3 regions of the Paenibacillus borealis genome follow, and region 3 is predicted to be linked to each of the others. Evidence: riboswitches for the same ligand, from Rfam matches in the RefSeq annotation. Region 3 holds a riboswitch; each other region holds the start of a gene.

Region 1 (5,733 bases), 2.2 Mb from region 3:
AGGAGAATGGATTATGCCAGACACCAGCAAACAACCCGTCAAAACCCTGCCTCCGCAGGTACAGGACCAGCAGCCCGGAATTGAGAGCGAGATGAACCCGCTTCCGGAGTTTGAAACCTCGGCTTACAAAGCAGCAGGTAAGCTGCTGGGCAAAGCCGCGCTTATTACCGGGGGCGACAGCGGAATCGGGCGTGCGGTTGCCGTTCATTTTGCCAAAGAAGGCGCAGATGTAGTCATCTCCTATCTGAATGAGCACGAAGATGCGGAAGAGACCAAACGCCAGGTGGAGCAGGAGGGGCGGAAGTGTATTCTGATCTCCGGTGATATCGGGGTCGAGGCCTTCTGTCAGGATCTGATTAATAAAACCGTTGAGGGACTCGGCAAGCTGGACATCCTGATCAACAATGCGGCAGAGCAGCATCCGCAGGATAAGATTGAGGACATTACCGCCGAGCAGCTAGAGCGGACGTTCCGGACGAATATTTTCTCCATGTTCTATCTGACCAAGGCAGCGATGCCCCATCTGAAAAAAGGCTCCACAATCATCAACACCACGTCCATCACGGCGTACCGTGGCAGCCCGCAGCTGCTGGATTATTCGTCCACCAAAGGGGCAATTCTCAGCTTCACCCGCTCCCTGTCGATGAATCTGGCGGACAAAGGCATCCGCGTGAATGCGGTAGCACCTGGCCCGATTTGGACGCCGCTGATTCCGTCTACTTTTGACGCGAAGAAGGTCAGTGAATTCGGCGGCACCCAGCCGATGAAGCGTCCGGGACAGCCCGAAGAGCTGGCACCGGCTTATGTGTATCTGGCTTCAGACGATTCCTCCTATGTGAGCGGTCAGGTCATGCATGTCAATGGCGGCGAGATCGTTAACGGCTGACATAAGAAAATGTATGTAAGCTGGAATATTACAGGCAACAGCATTCAAACGTCCAACAGGGGAAAAGCCGGCCGGGAGGCTGGCTTTTTTGCCGCTTAAATGCGGTTGGAGCAAATGAGTGAATCTATTAAAGAATAGCTCTTAAAGGAATAATATGCTAATATACAAACTGCAAGAACAATAGAATACGAACGATCACTAGGGGTGCCGCAAGGCTGAGACGGACATAACAGTTCGGACCCTTTGAACCTGATCTGGTTTATACCAGCGTAGGGAAGTGGAGAATGAATAATGCAGCGGGGGTAACGGTTTACCCGGTATTCCTGCTTATATTCCAGACTGCTTCCTGAACAGGGGGCGGTCTTTTTGTATTTTCCGGTTGCCGTATAGAGGGAGGTGAAGGTGCTGAAAGAAATCCATTTAATCTCGGATGGGAGGCTAAATCCGGAGCAGCTTGCCGGACTGGCTGCTGCTGTACATGACATGGTGGATTATATCCATCTCCGGGAAAAAGCCATGTCCGCACGGGAACTTCTGGCTGCCGCTGAGCAGTTGCTTCAAGCAGGGATTCCGCCCTCTAAGCTGGTCATTAATGACCGGATAGATGTGGCTTTGGCGGCCGGGGCGGCCGGCGTCCAATTGGCTTGGCACAGCCTGCCGCCTGCCGGAGCACGCGGTATTGCACCGGGTCTGCGGCTGGGCAGATCGGTGCACTCCCCGGAGGAAGCGGCACAGGCCGGGCGGCAGGGAGCGGATTTCTGTCTGTATGGACATGTATTCCCTACTGCCTGCAAGCCCGGACAGCGGGAACGGGGCCTGGAGCAGCTGGCAGCCGCCGTCCGCTCCAGCAGCATCCCGCTGATTGCTATTGGAGGCATCACACCGGGGAATGCCGGAGCCGTTCTGTCGAAGGGCGCTGCCGGAATTGCTGTAATGTCCGGGATATGCGGTGCGCCCGACCCTGCTGCTGCCGCTGAGGCCTACAGAGCATCCGTTCAGGCTGCAGCGTCTGCGATGTCCTGAAAGAAAACCCAATAACGGGCAAAGGAGGTGAACAGGCATGAATTTGACCGTTAACGGACGGACAGGAATGTATGATGAGAGCTGCCGGACGCTGGCTGATCTTCTGGCCCGGCCTGAGTGGACAGGAAAGCTGGTTATTGTGGAGCTGAATGGTGAGATTACCGGCAGAGACGTTTATGGAGATACATTGCTGAATGAAGGCGACCGCGTGGAGCTGGTTCATTTTGTTGGCGGAGGCTAGGTAACTGTGCGTGCGGCAGATGCAAGAGTGCTGATACACGCAATTTAGATAAAGGCAACGACTTATCACAGGAGGCGATATGATGCAAGATCCTTTGGTTATCGGAGGAGTTACTTTAACGAGCAGACTGTTCATCGGGACCGGCAAATACAGCCGCAATACCCTTATTCCCGAGGTGATTGCGCGCTCGGGTTCACAGGTCATTACGGTTGCCCTGCGCCGGGTAGATCCGGAGAGCAAGGACAATATTGTCACTCATATTCCTTCCCATATGACTCTGCTGCCCAATACCTCCGGTGCACGCACCGCAGAAGAAGCGGTACGTATTGCCAGGCTGGCGAAGTCGGCGGGACTGGGCAATTGGGTGAAGATCGAGGTTATCAATGATCAGAAATATTTGCTGCCTGATAATACCGAGACGATCAGAGCTACTGAAATCTTAGCCGCAGAGGGTTTCGTTGTTCTGCCTTATATGAGTCCTGACCTGTCGGCCGCACTCCGGCTGAAGGCGGCCGGGGCTGCAGCGGTTATGCCGCTGGGAGCGCCGATCGGCTCTAACCGCGGATTGCAGACCAAGGAGCTGATCCGGATTCTGATAGCAGAAACGGGTCTGCCCATAATCGTGGATGCCGGTATCGGCAGACCCTCCGAGGCTGCTGAGGCGATGGAAATGGGCGCATCCGCTGTGCTGCTGAACACGGCAATTGCCACCGCCCGGGACCCGCTTCTGATGGCGGAGGCGTTCCGGGAAGCGGTGTCGGCGGGGCGGAACGCCTTTCTGGCCGGGCTGGGGCCTGTGGAAGAGACGGCTGCAGCTTCTTCGCCGCTGACCGGATTTCTCGCCTGACTGATGTTGTGTAAGGAAAAGGAGGAGGGACATGAGCTTTTATGATACGCTGACCCGGCTGGAACAGCTGCCTTACGGGAGGGTATGGAAACAGTATACTGCGCTCGATGTGAAGCGGGCGCTTCGCCTGGAGCAACTGGACGAGGACGGGCTGATGGCCCTGCTGTCTCCGGCAGCAGAGCCATACCTGGAGGAGATGGCGCAGAAGGCGCATAGATTGACGCGTACGCAATTCGGTCATGTGATGCAGCTGTTTACACCGATGTATCTGGCTGATTTCTGCGTCAATCATTGTACTTACTGCAGCTTTAGCTCCATTTATGATTTTCCGCGCAAAAAACTGACGCTGGATGAGGTCCGGCGGGAAGCGGAAGCTATCGCAGCCACAGGGCTGCGCCACATTCTGATTCTGACCGGAGAATCCCGGAATGAAAGTCCGGCCAGTTATGTGAAAGACTGCGTGAAGGTGCTCCGCAGCTATTTCTCTTCAGTCAGCATTGAAGTGAATCCGCTCACTACGGAAGAATACGCTGACCTTAGACAGGCGGGAGTAGACGGCCTGACGCTGTATCAGGAGGTCTATCATCAGGAGACCTACCGCCAGCTGCATGTGAAAGGCCCAAAGCGGGTGTACCGCAACCGTCTGGATGCGCCCGAGCGCGGCTGCCTTGCCGGATTCCGCTCCGTAAATATCGGAGCCCTGCTGGGCATGTACGAATGGCGTCAGGAAGCGCTTGCGACTGCACTGCACGCCAGGTATTTGCAGGACAAGTATCCGGAGTGTGAAATCGGTTTGTCCATTCCCCGTTTTCGGCCGTACCTCGGTGATTTTAATCCTGCAAGTGATGTAACCGACCGTGCGCTGGTGCAGATCATTCTGGCGTACCGTCTGTTTCTGCCGCGTTCCGGGATTTCACTGTCCACGCGGGAGCCGGCAGCGCTGCGCGATCATCTGGTTCATCTCGGGATCACGAAGATGTCTGCCGGGGTATCCACCGAGGTAGGCGGACATACGCTGGAGGGTGGAACCCCGCAGTTTGAAATATCAGACAGCCGAAACGTGGATGAGATCATTGAGATGCTGGAGGCAAAGGGGCTGCAGCCGGTGTTCAAGGACTGGGACATCCTGGATGATTCGCTAGCCATGCCTTAACTTGATGCAAATAACCCGCCGTGAGGCGGGTTATTTGCATTGCAGGGCTTAACGGCCGGTGCGGTGCTGTATTCTTCAAGCGGCCGCACGATCTCCCGCTAGTCGGCGGGGGTCTCCGGACTCATGCTTGAAGACAGCTCGTCCAGCGACAGCTCGAAGCCCGGAGCCATATGGGTAAGGAAATACTCCATCTCCGGCATCGCAAGCCCATGCAGCTTCGCGGCCGTCTGCTCCCGGGCTGCTGCGAATTCGCGGTTGCCTGCGGCGGTTTCCCAGACGCATTTCAGGTATGCGTCGAGCACATCCGCCGCCTTGACGTAGCGGAGCAGTCCGGCATCCTCGGAGCCGGGCGGGCTGTCCTGGGGCTGCAGGAGCGGCGCATAGACTGCGCTCAGCTCCGGCGGGATCATCGCCGACAGGCGCTCGGCGGCGGCCCGCTCCATGTCGCGGAAGCTGGACAGCAGCCGCGGGTTGTTATGCTTCACCGGCGTAGCGATGTCGCCGGTGAAGACCTCGGTGGCGTCGTGAAACAACGCCATCGCGGATGCACGGTCGGCGTTCAGCGACCGGCCGAAGTGGACATTGCCGATGGTGCACAGCATGTGCGCCAGCAGGGCGACCTGGAACGAATGCTGCGCCACGTTCTCCGGGGTGGTGCTGCGCATGAGGCTCCAGCGCTGGATATATTGCAGCCGGTAGAGATAGGCAGAGAAATGGTAGTTCAATTTTTAAGTAACCCCTTTCATGAGCAGCTTAATATGATATTATAATAACTAATTGTAACAGAGTTAGGACAGCCTGAAACAGATGGAGAGGAGACTGAATGAAGATGCAGCATTTTGAAGACAGCATTTATAATCTGATCGTAGAGACCTCCACGAATTTGCCGGGTGATGTGCGCCGGGCGGTCGCAAAAGGGCGTGCGCTGGAAGACCGGGCGACCCGCTCCGGACTGGCACTGACTACCATTGCCCAGAATATCGGCATGGCGGAGCTTCAGGTATCGCCGATCTGTCAGGATACGGGGATGCCGACTTTTATTATCCATACGCCGGTAGGCGTGAATCAGATAGAGATGAAGAAGGATATTCATAACGCAATTATCCGGGCGACGAAGAACGGCAAGCTGCGGCCTAACTCCGTAGATTCCCTTACAGGTGAGAACAGCGGGGACAACCTGGGTGCAGGCACGCCGGTGATTCACTTTGAGCAATGGGAAGAGGAAGGTATTGATGTAAGGCTCATTCTGAAGGGCGGCGGCTGCGAAAATAAGAATATTCAGTACAGCCTCCCGGCAGAGCTGGAAGGTCTGGGCAAAGCCGGACGTGATCTAGACGGCATCCGCAAATGTATTCTTCATTCGGTATTCCAGGCGCAGGGCCAGGGCTGCAGTGCAGGCTTCATTGGCGTAGGGATCGGCGGCGACCGTACAACGGGCTATGAGCTGGCCAAGAAGCAGCTGTTCCGCAAGGTCGAGGATGTGAATCCCACCCAAGATCTGGGTAAGCTGGAAGATTACATTATGGAGAATGCCAACAAGCTTGGCATCGGCACGATGGGCTTCGGCGGTGAAGTTACGCTGC
Region 2 (5,733 bases), 3.2 Mb from region 3:
GCTAATGATATCCTCCTTACCTGTGATGATCACCACACAGTTCAGCTTCCGCGCTGCCTTGTTCGCCAAGGTGATCACATCACCTTCGCCTGCTCCGGCATCGACGCCTTTGCTCGCCCAGCTCTCTCCGGCGACATTGGCAACCTCGGCCACATTGCCGCGCAGAGCGGTCAGCTGCAGCTCTCCCAGCAGCTTCGCGGTAACCTCGGTGCGGTACGGTGTAGCGCCTGCTCCAACGGGATCAAGTACAAGCGGGACGCCATGCCGGTTCGCGGCTTGTCCGGCCTTCACCATTGAAGCGATGGCCGCTTCATTCAGTGTGCCGATGTTCAGCACGACCGCCCCGGACATTGCAGCAACATCCTCCACTTCTTCGGGCGCATCCGCCATGAACGGGGAAGCCCCCAGCGCCAGCAGTCCATTAGCGGTGAAATTAGCCACTACAATGTTGGTAATGTTATGTACGAGCGGATTTGCCTGCCGTACCTTGGATAGAAAAGACATGATTATTCCTCCTGAAAGTTTTGATAGCATAAGCACCCTTGAGATCACTTCGCAAAACTCACTTCGAAAGCATGTAAAGCATGTTCTATAAATTAATAAAAGCATCCGCACTTTCGATATCCTCTGCCAGCAGACCGCTCTCACTCAGCCATTTGCGGACATTCTCCCAGGAGGCGGTATCCTGATAACCGAAGGGCTGTTCGCCGGCATCCATCAGCGGCAGCAGAATCTCCAGGCTGCGCTTCTCGATGGCTTCATCAAGCGGTGCCGTCGTATCCTGATGCTCCAGCAGAAGCTTCAGTGCCTGCTCCGGCTGCTGAGCGGCGAATTGCTGGCCCTTGCGCGCAGCATTCATGAACTTTTGGAAATATTCCCGGGATTCCTGCAGACCTTGATCACTTGCGACCAGCACCAGCTCATAATAATCAGGAACCCCGTAGTCTACCGGATTAAACGAACGTACAGGATGGCCTTCCTGTTCTAATATCAGCTGTTCATGGTTGATGAAGCCGCCCATAATTCCGTCCACGCGTCCCGTCGAGAGGGCAGGGATAAGTTCGAACCCAACGTCAATCAGCTTCAGGGAGCCGGGATCACCACCGTCGTTTTTGACCATGGTATGCAGCATGGCTTCGTACAGCGGAATGGAAGAGTAACCGGCCTGCTTGCCGGAGAGCTCGCCCGGGCGGGTTATTCCACTGTCCGCGGATACCATGAGATGGTTCAGGGGGTGCCGCACCAGAGCAGCAACGGATTTGACCGGAATCTGCTCTCCCCGGGCCATCAGCACCTGCGGCTGGTAGCTTAGGGCCAGGTCAACTTGTCCGGCAGCCACGAGCTTCAGTGCGTCGTTGCTGTCGGCAGGCATCTGAATCTCAACATCAAGCCCTTCTTCAGCGAAATACCCATTACTCTGTGCCGCATACAAAAAGGAGTGAACAGCGTTCGGGTACCAGTCGAGCATAATCGTCAGCTTATGGGCTTTACTACTTTCGGCGCCTGCCGCCGGAGCGGATGATGTAGATGGTGATGATGAGCCGGAGCCAGCCGGTCCGTTATTGGCACCGCAGCCTGATAGAACCAAAAGAACAGACAGGAGCAATAAATAAGGCAGTAATTTATAAGGTTGAGCACTACGGGTGTAGAGATAACGGTTATAGCGGATCGGAGTCATGAATAGCGTCCTCTTTTCTTCAGAAATAACTTCTCCAGCATGGCAATACAAAGGAATAGTGTGATACCCAGTACGGACAGCAGCACAACAGCGGCAAACATCTCGGCACTCTGCAGATTGCCGGCCATTCTCCGGCTGAAGTAACCCAGCCCCCGGCTGCCTCCAAGCCATTCACCGATGGTAGCGCCAATGACACAGTACACAACCGACAGCTTCAGTCCGGAGAAAAAGGACGGCAGGGCCAGCGGAACAGCAGCCTTGCGGAGAATCTGCCAGCGGTTCGCGCCAAGCGTCAGCAGCAGCTCGCGGTACTGCTCGGTATTCTTGCCCAGCCCGTCATAGGTGCCGACAACTACCGGGAAGAAGGCGGTCAGGAACACTACGGCAACCTTGCTCCACAGGGTGTAGCCGAACCACATGATAAACAGGGGAGAGAGCGCAACCAGCGGAATTGTCTGGCTGATGATCAGCAGCGGATACAGCGCTGTGGCCAGCGGCCTGAACAGATGCATGCCTGTTCCCAGCAGGCTTCCGCAGAAGACGGACAGAGCGAAGCCTGTGAGTACCTCAAGCAGTGTTGCGGGCAGGTGGACGCCGAAGAGTAAACGCCTGTCTTCCATCAGAGCGTTCCAGATGGCAGTGGGAGCCGGCAGGATGAACGGGGGGATCAGCCCCAGCCGGGATACGGTTTCCCAGGCCGCCAGGATCACCACTACAAGCAGGGTGGCTGGTCCGTATTCCCGCAGCAAGCCCCTATAGAAGACGGTTGTCATACAGCTTCAGCTCCAAATCCTTCCGCAGGGCCGTAAACTGCGGTTCATAGTTCAGACTGTGATGTCTGGGACGGGGAAGACCGGTAATGAATTCCTGCATGCCGCCCCCGGCACCGCCGGTCATCAGATAGATGCGGTCACTGAGCAGAAGCGCTTCCTCAAGGTCATGGGTGATGAATAGTACAGTCTTGTCCAGTCCCGACCATAATTCCAGCAGCCAGCGGTGCAGGTCCCGTTTGGTGATGGCGTCCAGTGCTCCGAACGGCTCGTCCAGCAAGAGCAGCTCATTCCCGGAGGCAATTGTGCGGAGTAATGCTACCCGCTGGCGCATGCCGCCCGACAGCTCATGCGGATACGCTGCCCCGGTCTCACCAAGGCCGAACTGCTGCAGCATGGTGCGGATTTGAATAACAGCTTCCTCTTTGGAGCAGCCCCGCTTCAGTTCCCAGGGCAGCAGGCAATTGTCCAGCACGGTTCTCCAGGGCAGCAGGAGATCCTGCTGCGGCATATAGCCGACATGACCGAGCCGCTGTGATGCGGAATATGAGGGTAGCCCGTGCAGTGCAACCTCGCCGCTGCCGGGTTCCAGCAGGCCGGCGATAATCTTGAACAGCGTGCTTTTGCCGCAGCCGCTGGCACCCACGACTGAGATGAACTCCCCGCGGCGGACCTTCATCGAGATTCCGGAGAAGACAGGAGCCTTTGGCGCAGCTGCGAAGGAATAGGTCAGATTGGTAATGTTGATCATTGGTTGGTGAAGCAAGCCTCCTTGGGGAAAGATATTTACGATACGAAAACAAGAAAGACCCATCCATTTCCGGAGGAAATGAATGGGCCTGAAGGTACAGTCAGTTTGCAAAGACGCGGAACCGCTGATACATTCTGCTCCACTTCCCTCCGCTGGTATGATCCAGATCAGGTTCCAAGGGTCCGGAGCTTAAGCTCCGTCTCAGTCGGCCGACTCCCCTAGTGAAATAACAGGTGCTATTGAATTCGTAATTGCTACTTAATATACCATATTTTCCCCGCTTGTAAAGAGCTGCTTGTCATCGCTTAGAGAGGCCGGTTATGAACAATACAACAATTCCCCGGGAGATTTCCTCCTTAGTAGAGCCGTTCCGTTTCTGTTCATACAGGTAAAGATCGGGACTAAGGATAGAGATCAGCGCAGTGGCTGCGAAGCGGGGATCAATCCCGATAATCTCTCCGTTGGCGGACGCGCGGTGCAGAAGTTCAGTCATAACAATTCCGAGCCGCTGGAAAAAAGGATGTTCGAACTGGGTAAGCTGCTTCTTGCCGGTGAATTCGGATTTGATCATATTCAGGAGCTCCGCATATTGCTCAACGAAACCAACGACCTGCTCAATGCTGCTCTGCAGATGAGCCAGGGCAGCCGTTTCACCGGCGCTGGCAGCAAGCTGATGCTCCATCCCGGACAGAAACTGCTCAGTGCTGTCCAGCAGCAGCGCGGAGCAGATTTCGCCCTTATCGGTGAAGCGGCGATACAGCGAGCCCTGTCCTATGCCTGCCCGTTTGGCAATGCCGTACATGCTGACGGCCTCCAGACCGCTCTCGGTGAACAGCTGGCGGGCGGCTTCGAGAATCCGCTGCACATAAGGGTCGGCGGGTTCCTTTGCAGCATTGTCTCTGTTCTCTGTGTTCTTTGGAGCTGCTGATGTTACAGGCTCAACTTCCGTTTCTATTTTTTTCATGATGTCCCCTTTCAGAAATTATGCCTACAATGCATTTAAGAAGTCTCTATTCTCCAGGTAACGAATCAAGTTTGCAGAAAATCATATAAATCATTTGACACAACGGACAATTGTCCGTAGACTATGAAATGCGAACACGGACAATTGTCCGTTCACTAATTATATAGACATATCTGCCCGCAGGTCAACGTAGATGACAGCGGACAGTTAAGGAGGAGAAGGAGTATGGATCAGACCTTGAAGCAGGATGCCGATTTCCGGTTATCCGGCATTCTAGTTCCGCTGCTGGCGATTATTGCCGGCGTATTTATGGTTGTCCTGGACAGTACAGCAATGAATGTGGCTTTATCCAGGCTGGTCGTGGATTTCAAAACAGATCTGCACACGCTGCAGTGGGTAGTAACCGGATATATGCTCGCGCAGGCTTCCGTCATTCCGTTGTCGGGCTGGCTGTCTGACCGGTTCGGGGCTAAGAATGTCTTTTTGACAGCCGTTATTGTGTTTACGGTTGGCTCGATTCTGTGTGCAACGCCAAGCCGTGCAGAATGGCTGGTTGCTTTCCGTGTATTGCAGGGACTCGGCGGAGGCTGTGTGCTACCGGTCGGGATGGCGTATGTCTACAGACTGGCTCCGAAGAATAAAGTGGGCGTCGTCATGGGTATTATGGGAATTCCGGTGCTGTTCGCTCCGGCGATTGGTCCTGTACTGTCCGGCTGGCTGGTGGAGTATCACTCCTGGCGCTGGATCTTCCTGATTAATATTCCTATCGGCATTATCTGTGTGCTGATCGGGCTGCGGAAGCTGCCGAATGCGGCGAAGAACTCCGTACCCGGCATGGATAAATTCGGAATGGTCCTCGGACCGCTGGCTTTTGCTTCACTCACTTACGGAGTAAGTCAGGGGGCGCAGAGCTGGACCTCTGACAAAACTCTAATCGGGCTGTCTCTGGGAGCTGTTGCTCTGATTGCCTTTGTCATTGCCGAGCTTCGTTCCAGGACCCCTCTACTGGAGCTGCGGATTCTGAAATCTGTGGATTTCACCACCGGGATTATCGTGCAGTGGATCGCCCAGTTCGGTTTATACGGCGCCTTATTCCTGCTGCCGCAGTTTCTGCAGCAGGCGCGCGGCTTCGGCGCATTCGATACCGGCCTGACACTGCTGCCGCAGGCCATCGCTTCCGGGCTGATGATGCCGATTGCCGGCATTCTGTTCGACCGGATCGGAGTGCGCTGGCTTGTGGTCTGCGGTCTTAGCTTGGTCTCAGGCGCGTTATTCCAGTATTCCCATGTCGATCTGACCACCCAGAGCCGTGATCTGATTCTTCCGCTGATCATGTGCGGTGCAGGGATGGGGATGATGATGATGCCGATGAATACGCATCTGCTGAACAAGGCGCCAGGCAACCTGGTCAACCGGGTAACCTCGCTGACTAACTCCATGCAGCAGGTTATCAACTCGCTTGCAGTGTCGACGCTGGTTACAATCCTGACTGCCAGAACCTCCGCGCGCGGTATTGAGATGCAGGAAGCGGCAGCCGCTGCCGGACAGACTGTGGACGGAGCCTCGAAGG
Region 3 (5,733 bases):
GGATGAACGGATGCTGGTGCAGGCTTTCTATGGCTTCAACCGCGGGGAAGAACCGGATGAGATCAGTGTCGAGCTGCGCTACCGCGCCTCCCAGCTGGATGGGCTGAATATGGAGGGGAAGCCTTATACCAGTGCCAGCGATCCCGATTATATTGAGCAGTATACCTCTGAACATTGCTATAGCCGCTGGGGGCCGGACACCTATTATATGACCAATGAGCAGACCTTCTGCTGCCTGAGCCGGGCCGAGCCTGAAATCGCCACCCAGTTGATCAACCAGATGTATGGTGAGTATTATTATGGCCTGCTGCTGAGTATTTTTCATAAAATCGTACTGCTGAAGCTGGCCAATCTGCATTCCCGGCTGCGTATCAACCACGATTACGACGAGATCGAGAATCTGATCTTCCTAATCAACAAGTTCTCGGCCAAATTCTACTTTCTGGAGCTGATTTCGCAGTCCCAGGGACGGGAGATTTTCTTCCAGCTGCGCAAAGTATACGGTAATGACGCCCTGTTCGATGAAGTGAAGATGACGCTGAATGATCTGTTCCAGTATCAGGATAAATTCCAGTCCAAACGCAGGGATACGCTACTGATGGTCCTGACTGTATTTACAGTAATAAGCGGGATTTACGGCATGAATCAGGTGATTGAGGATCTGAAGGGCAAGATCGACTGGAGCAAAATGCTGGAATACTCTCCGTTTGAGTATCTGGCGCTGTTCCTCACCTTCTCCGGGATCGCAGTCAGTCTGGGCTTGACGCTGAAGGAGCTGTGGAGCGGAATCCGCAGCCGCCGCAGAAAGCGGTTCTATGATAAGGATTAGGAAGCTGCCGGTGACGGCGGCTTTTTTGTTATTTTCATTACTGCGGAAATCTTCTGAGTGATCTGCCCGACAGCATGCGTAGTAATACATAATAAGATTTAACTGAGGTTAGCACCGATACCTTACTCATGAAAAGATATGCCGGAGGTTTATATGACGCTTAATGATCATGACAGCCTGGCCTGGGCCGGACGGTTCAAAAGTAAAGATAAACAAGCCCTTGCCGATGCCATCGACTTCTACGGACCGGATGTGCACCGGCTGATCAAGCGCATTCTGGCCGGCTGCGGGAGTGCAGAGGATGCCGAGGAATGTGTCAGCGATGTGTTCCTGGCGGCCTGGAACCATATCGGACGCTACGATCCGGCACGCGCTTCATTCCGCACCTGGATATTCCTCCTCGCGAAATATAAGGCGCTGGATCTGAGGCGTAAATTGCAGCCGGAACTCGGCAGGACAGTGGACGAAACAGCGCTTAACATGCAGAGCGGGAGCAACACCGAACAGGAAATATTGCAGCGTGAGGCTGCGGCGGAAATGCTCCGCCATATCGGGCAGCTCAGTGAACCGGACCGCAGCCTGTTTCTGCGCAGATATTATCTGTACGAGAGTCTGGATGAACTGGCGGCGGCCTTCGGGTTCAGTAAGAAAGCTGTGGAGAGCCGTCTGTACCGCTGCCGGACGATGCTGAAACAGGCTCTTCACCGGACTGGCGAAGATGGAAGGGGGGAACTCGGATCATGCTAAAGGATATGAACAGCGGTGAGAAAAGCCTATTCGATCAGCTCGATCTTTTGGAATTCAGCGAGGCTGAGCTTGCACTGGACGGATTGCTGGCGGAGCCTGAGTCCAGCCCCGTACCCCGGTCTGAAGAAGATACTGCTTCACTTGAGCGGATCAAAAACCGTACCCTTGCCCTTATTCACACTGGTCCGGCACCTGAACTGTCTGCCCCTGTCCGCAAGCCGCGGCGGCGGGCGGCAATTGGAGCTGCGGCGGCTGCGATTCTTATGACAGCAGGTTTACTGGCGTTCTCTCCCGTGGTACAGGCAGGCTTGAAGCAGGCTCTCAGCTTCCTGCCCGGCTTCGGCACTGTTCTGGAGAGCAGCCCGGACAGTCCGCTTTATGTTCTGGAGAAGCCTTATACCTCTGCAGTAGGCACAGGAGAGCTGATAGTCGAAGGCGTACTTTTACAAGAAAATGGCGGAAGCATCACGCTGCGGGGGCAACAGATCCCCCAGGTTATTGAGTTCCAGGCAGACATCGGCGGAATCCGCTATACCTTTACACCGATGATGCGTTCTTCCTCTTCTGGAGAATGGTACGGAAATTACAGTACGGCCGCTCCACTGAAGCTGGAGCCAGAAGCTGCTGAGTCGATTATCCTTCATCTCAATGGCACAACAATAGGACCACTGGCACTCCAGGCACCGGAGACGGCCGATGCCTTGCAGCATCTGGGTGCAAGCGATGTGCAGCAGGATGTGCGGATTACGGCTTTTCCGGTACGGCTGGGTGACGGGCTTGTCCGCGTCGAACTGCTCCCCACGCTCCCGGATTCCCTGTCAGTTGTCCAATCCTATCTGCTGCAGCCGCTGGTATCCGGGAATGGCCTGTATGTCGAGAATGCGGCTGGCGAGAAGTTATCCATCGAACCGTCTTCATCCATGCCCTCCCCGTCGGAGTTCCGGTTCCGTGAAACAGATACAACCGGAGCACAGCAATATAAAGTCGTCATTCCCTATATTGAGCTATCCAAACGGGAGACGCTCTCCCGGGAGGTTGTTCTGCCGCTGCCAGACATCGGTGAAAGTGCGCCGCTCAATATCACGGCTGAAATCGCCGGTTTCCCGGTAGTATTCACCCGCATTGAACGCAGCAACGGGACAGCCGTCAGCGTAGATGTGGATGTGAAATTTGATCCGGAGGCGGCAAAGTCACTGACGCATTTCTTCATCCGCTATCCGGGCTCCGCTACCAATGATTCATTCAGCTGGGAGAATACCGGACTTCCTCCGAGTATCGTGAAGACTCTTCATCTGGATGCAGAGCGCGGTGCGGATACGCTGCGATTTAGAATGTCGGAGCCCTTTTTCCTGCTGAAAGGCCCCTGGATTCTGCCGTTAAAGCTCGAAGATTAGAACAGGGAAGCTGGACAACCAGGAAGCTGGCGTCTATAATACACCGTAAGAACATAGCAATACCCGTGAACTTCATAGAACCAGGGGTGCTGGAATTGGCCGGCTGAGATTGTATCCCACAAGATACTGACCCTTATACCTGATCTGGATAATGCCAGCGTAGGAATCTTCATTCAACCCGAGTCCCTTCATGGGCCTGAAGTTGAACTCACCTTGCGCAAGTAACTGGCGTCCCGGTCTCCGGGGCGCTTTTTGGTATGGGTTATTCTGAATTTTGGAAGACTAGGGATTGCTGGAAGGAGAGAGAAGAGAAATGGGAGTCAAAAAAGTATTACCGCTGCTGCTCAGCACTATGCTTGTGATCGTGATGGCCGGTTGCGGCAACGGGAACGGCAACCCGGGCGGCAATGCCGGAGGCAGCACACCTGCCGCCGGGAACAGCACCGCTGCACCTGAAGCAACTGCAGCCGGCACCACCAACGCGCCTAAAGAGCTGACCCCGGTTAAGATTGCGCTGGACTGGACGCCTAACACGAATCACACCGGACTGTATACCGCCAAGGAGCTGGGGTATTACGCAGAGGAAGGTCTTGACGTGGAAATTGTGCAGCCGGGTGCTGCCGGGTCTGACACCATGGTTACTTCCGGTGAAGCACAGTTTGGCATCAGTGCACAGGAGGCACTCACACTGGCCCGCCTGCAGGATGTGCCGCTCGTCTCCATCGCTGCTATCATTCAGCATAATACCTCCGGCTTTGCCGCTCCGAAGGACCGCAACATTAAGACGCCAAAAGACTTCGAAGGCAAAACCTACGGAGGCTGGGGCTCTCCCGCGGAAGAAGCAGCCATGAAAGCCATCATGGACCCGGACGGCGGAGACGTCTCCAAAGTGAAGCTGGTGAATATCGGCGAAGCTGACTTCTTCACTGCGGTGAAACGCGATATCGACTTCGCCTGGATCTTCTACGCCTGGACCGGGATCGAAGCCGAGCTGCGCGGCGAGCCGCTGGATATGCTGTACCTGAAGGATTACGCGCCGCAGCTGGATTACTACACACCAGTGCTGACTACGAGCGAGAAGGAAATCGCCGAGCATCCTGAAGTGGTGAAGGCTTTCCTCAAAGCTACGTCGAAAGGATATCAATACGCGATCGACAACCCGGAAGAAGCGGCCACTGTCCTGTCCGACGCAGTGCCTGATCTGGATCCCGAGCTGGTACTGGCCAGCCAGAAATGGCTAAGCCCGAAATACAAGGACGATGCCGTCCGCTGGGGTGAGCAGAAAACGGAGGTCTGGCAGAATTATGCCGACTGGATGTACGGCCTGAAGCTGCTGGATAAGCCGCTGGATGCCGCAAGTACATTTACGAATGAATTTTTGCCGGAAGGCCAATAGATACAACGCAGAATAGTACTGACAATAACTCACATGAGAGGAATGAATAATAATGGCTAATACACTGCTTAGCATTCAGGTAATTCCCAAAACTCCAAACAATGAGGATTCGATCCCTTACGTGGACACTGCGATTGAGGTGATTCAGAAGTCGGGGGTTAAACATCAGGTGAATCCGCTTGATACTACCATGGAAGGTGAGCTCACCGAGCTGCTTGATATTGTACGCCAGATGCATGAGGCGCTGATTGCCTCCGGCAGCCCGAGCGTGATCTCCCAGATTAAGATCGCCCATAATCCGAACGGCATCAGCATGGACAAGCTGACGGAGAAATACCGGCCGTGAGAAGCACCTGGAGACAAATCTGGCCGCCCCTCGTGGCGGTCATCTTTTTTCTGGGCGCATGGCAGATCGCGGTATCGGTGTTCCATATCCCCGCCTGGCAGCTGCCGAGCCCGTCTGATATCGCGCGGGAATCACGCGGCAACGCCTCCGGGATCTGGGCGCATACGTCCGCAACGCTGCGGCTGACCCTGATCGGTTTCCCGGTCGGCACCGGCATCGGCCTCATTGTGGCCCTGCTGCTACATCTGCTGCCCTGGCTCAAAAGAGCGCTCTATCCGCTGCTGATCCTCAGCCAGAATGTGCCCTCCATTGCCCTGGGCCCGCTGCTGATTATCTGGTTCGGCTTCGGCCTGCTGCCTAAGATCGTCCTAATCACCCTCGTCTGCTTCTTCCCGGTTGCCGTAGCCGCCATGGGCGGGCTGGCTCAAAGCGACCGGGTAATGATGAACTATATGAAAATGGCCGGTGCGAGCAAATGGCAGATCTTCGCCAAGCTGGAGCTTCCCGGGTCCCTGCCCTCCCTGTTCTCAGGGCTCAAAATCTCCGCGACTTATGCCGTAATGGGCGCAGTGGTTGCCGAGTGGATCGGCGCAGACAAAGGCATCGGCTATTATATGCTGCTGCAGAAGGCCTCCTACCGTACGGACCGGATGTTCGTGGCCATCGTCATTATCGTGCTGCTGAGTCTGGTGCTGTTCGCGCTGATTGCCCTGCTGGAGAAATGGCTCGTGCGCTGGAAACCGCGCAAGGAAGCTTAACGCGCATAGGGTAACCCCAAAACCTAAAGCTTAAGTACAAAGATTCTAATATAGAAGGAGCTGACCGAAGTGTCTCAACTCACGAATACCGCACAGCCGAAGACGGGCAGCCCCGGCAGCAGCCCTGATGCAATCCGGAGCGCGCCGCCTGCGCTTGAAGTCAGCAGCGTCTCCAAATCGTTCACGCACCGCCGCCGGGAGACGCATGTCCTGGATAAGGTATCTCTGACGGTAGAGCCGCAGGAATTCGTCTCGATTGTCGG

Evidence for each region. Region 3 has a riboswitch for thiamine pyrophosphate ahead of PBOR_RS02115 (ABC transporter substrate-binding protein). Riboswitches for the same ligand answer to the same signal wherever they lie in the genome.
Region 1: linked by a shared signal. The riboswitch ahead of PBOR_RS11215 (thiamine phosphate synthase) and the one ahead of PBOR_RS02115 (ABC transporter substrate-binding protein) in region 3 are both predicted to bind thiamine pyrophosphate.
Region 2: linked by a shared signal. The riboswitch ahead of PBOR_RS15555 (ABC transporter ATP-binding protein) and the one ahead of PBOR_RS02115 (ABC transporter substrate-binding protein) in region 3 are both predicted to bind thiamine pyrophosphate.

Annotation. Positions count from the first base shown of each region.
Region 1 covers NZ_CP009285.1:2,700,959-2,706,691, forward strand. The annotation lists gene PBOR_RS11210 (SDR family oxidoreductase) at 14-886, shown strand; TPP riboswitch at 1,077-1,179, shown strand; gene PBOR_RS11215 (thiamine phosphate synthase) at 1,289-1,909, shown strand; gene thiS (sulfur carrier protein ThiS) at 1,947-2,150, shown strand; gene PBOR_RS11225 (thiazole synthase) at 2,233-2,997, shown strand; gene thiH (2-iminoacetate synthase ThiH) at 3,029-4,150, shown strand; gene yfbR (5'-deoxynucleotidase) at 4,249-4,875, opposite strand; gene PBOR_RS11240 (fumarate hydratase) at 4,980-5,733, shown strand, end outside.
Region 2 covers NZ_CP009285.1:3,716,821-3,722,553, forward strand. The annotation lists gene thiM (hydroxyethylthiazole kinase) at 1-534, opposite strand, end outside; gene PBOR_RS15545 (ABC transporter substrate-binding protein) at 590-1,678, opposite strand; gene PBOR_RS15550 (ABC transporter permease) at 1,675-2,451, opposite strand; gene PBOR_RS15555 (ABC transporter ATP-binding protein) at 2,432-3,214, opposite strand; TPP riboswitch at 3,327-3,429, opposite strand; gene PBOR_RS15560 (TetR/AcrR family transcriptional regulator) at 3,498-4,163, opposite strand; gene PBOR_RS15565 (DHA2 family efflux MFS transporter permease subunit) at 4,389-5,733, shown strand, end outside.
Region 3 covers NZ_CP009285.1:482,367-488,099, reverse strand. The annotation lists gene PBOR_RS02130 (hypothetical protein) at 1-829, shown strand, start outside; gene PBOR_RS02125 (sigma-70 family RNA polymerase sigma factor) at 983-1,576, shown strand; gene PBOR_RS02120 (hypothetical protein) at 1,570-2,970, shown strand; TPP riboswitch at 3,043-3,153, shown strand; gene PBOR_RS02115 (ABC transporter substrate-binding protein) at 3,284-4,366, shown strand; gene PBOR_RS02110 (thiamine-binding protein) at 4,419-4,712, shown strand; gene PBOR_RS02105 (ABC transporter permease) at 4,709-5,470, shown strand; gene PBOR_RS02100 (ABC transporter ATP-binding protein) at 5,540-5,733, shown strand, end outside.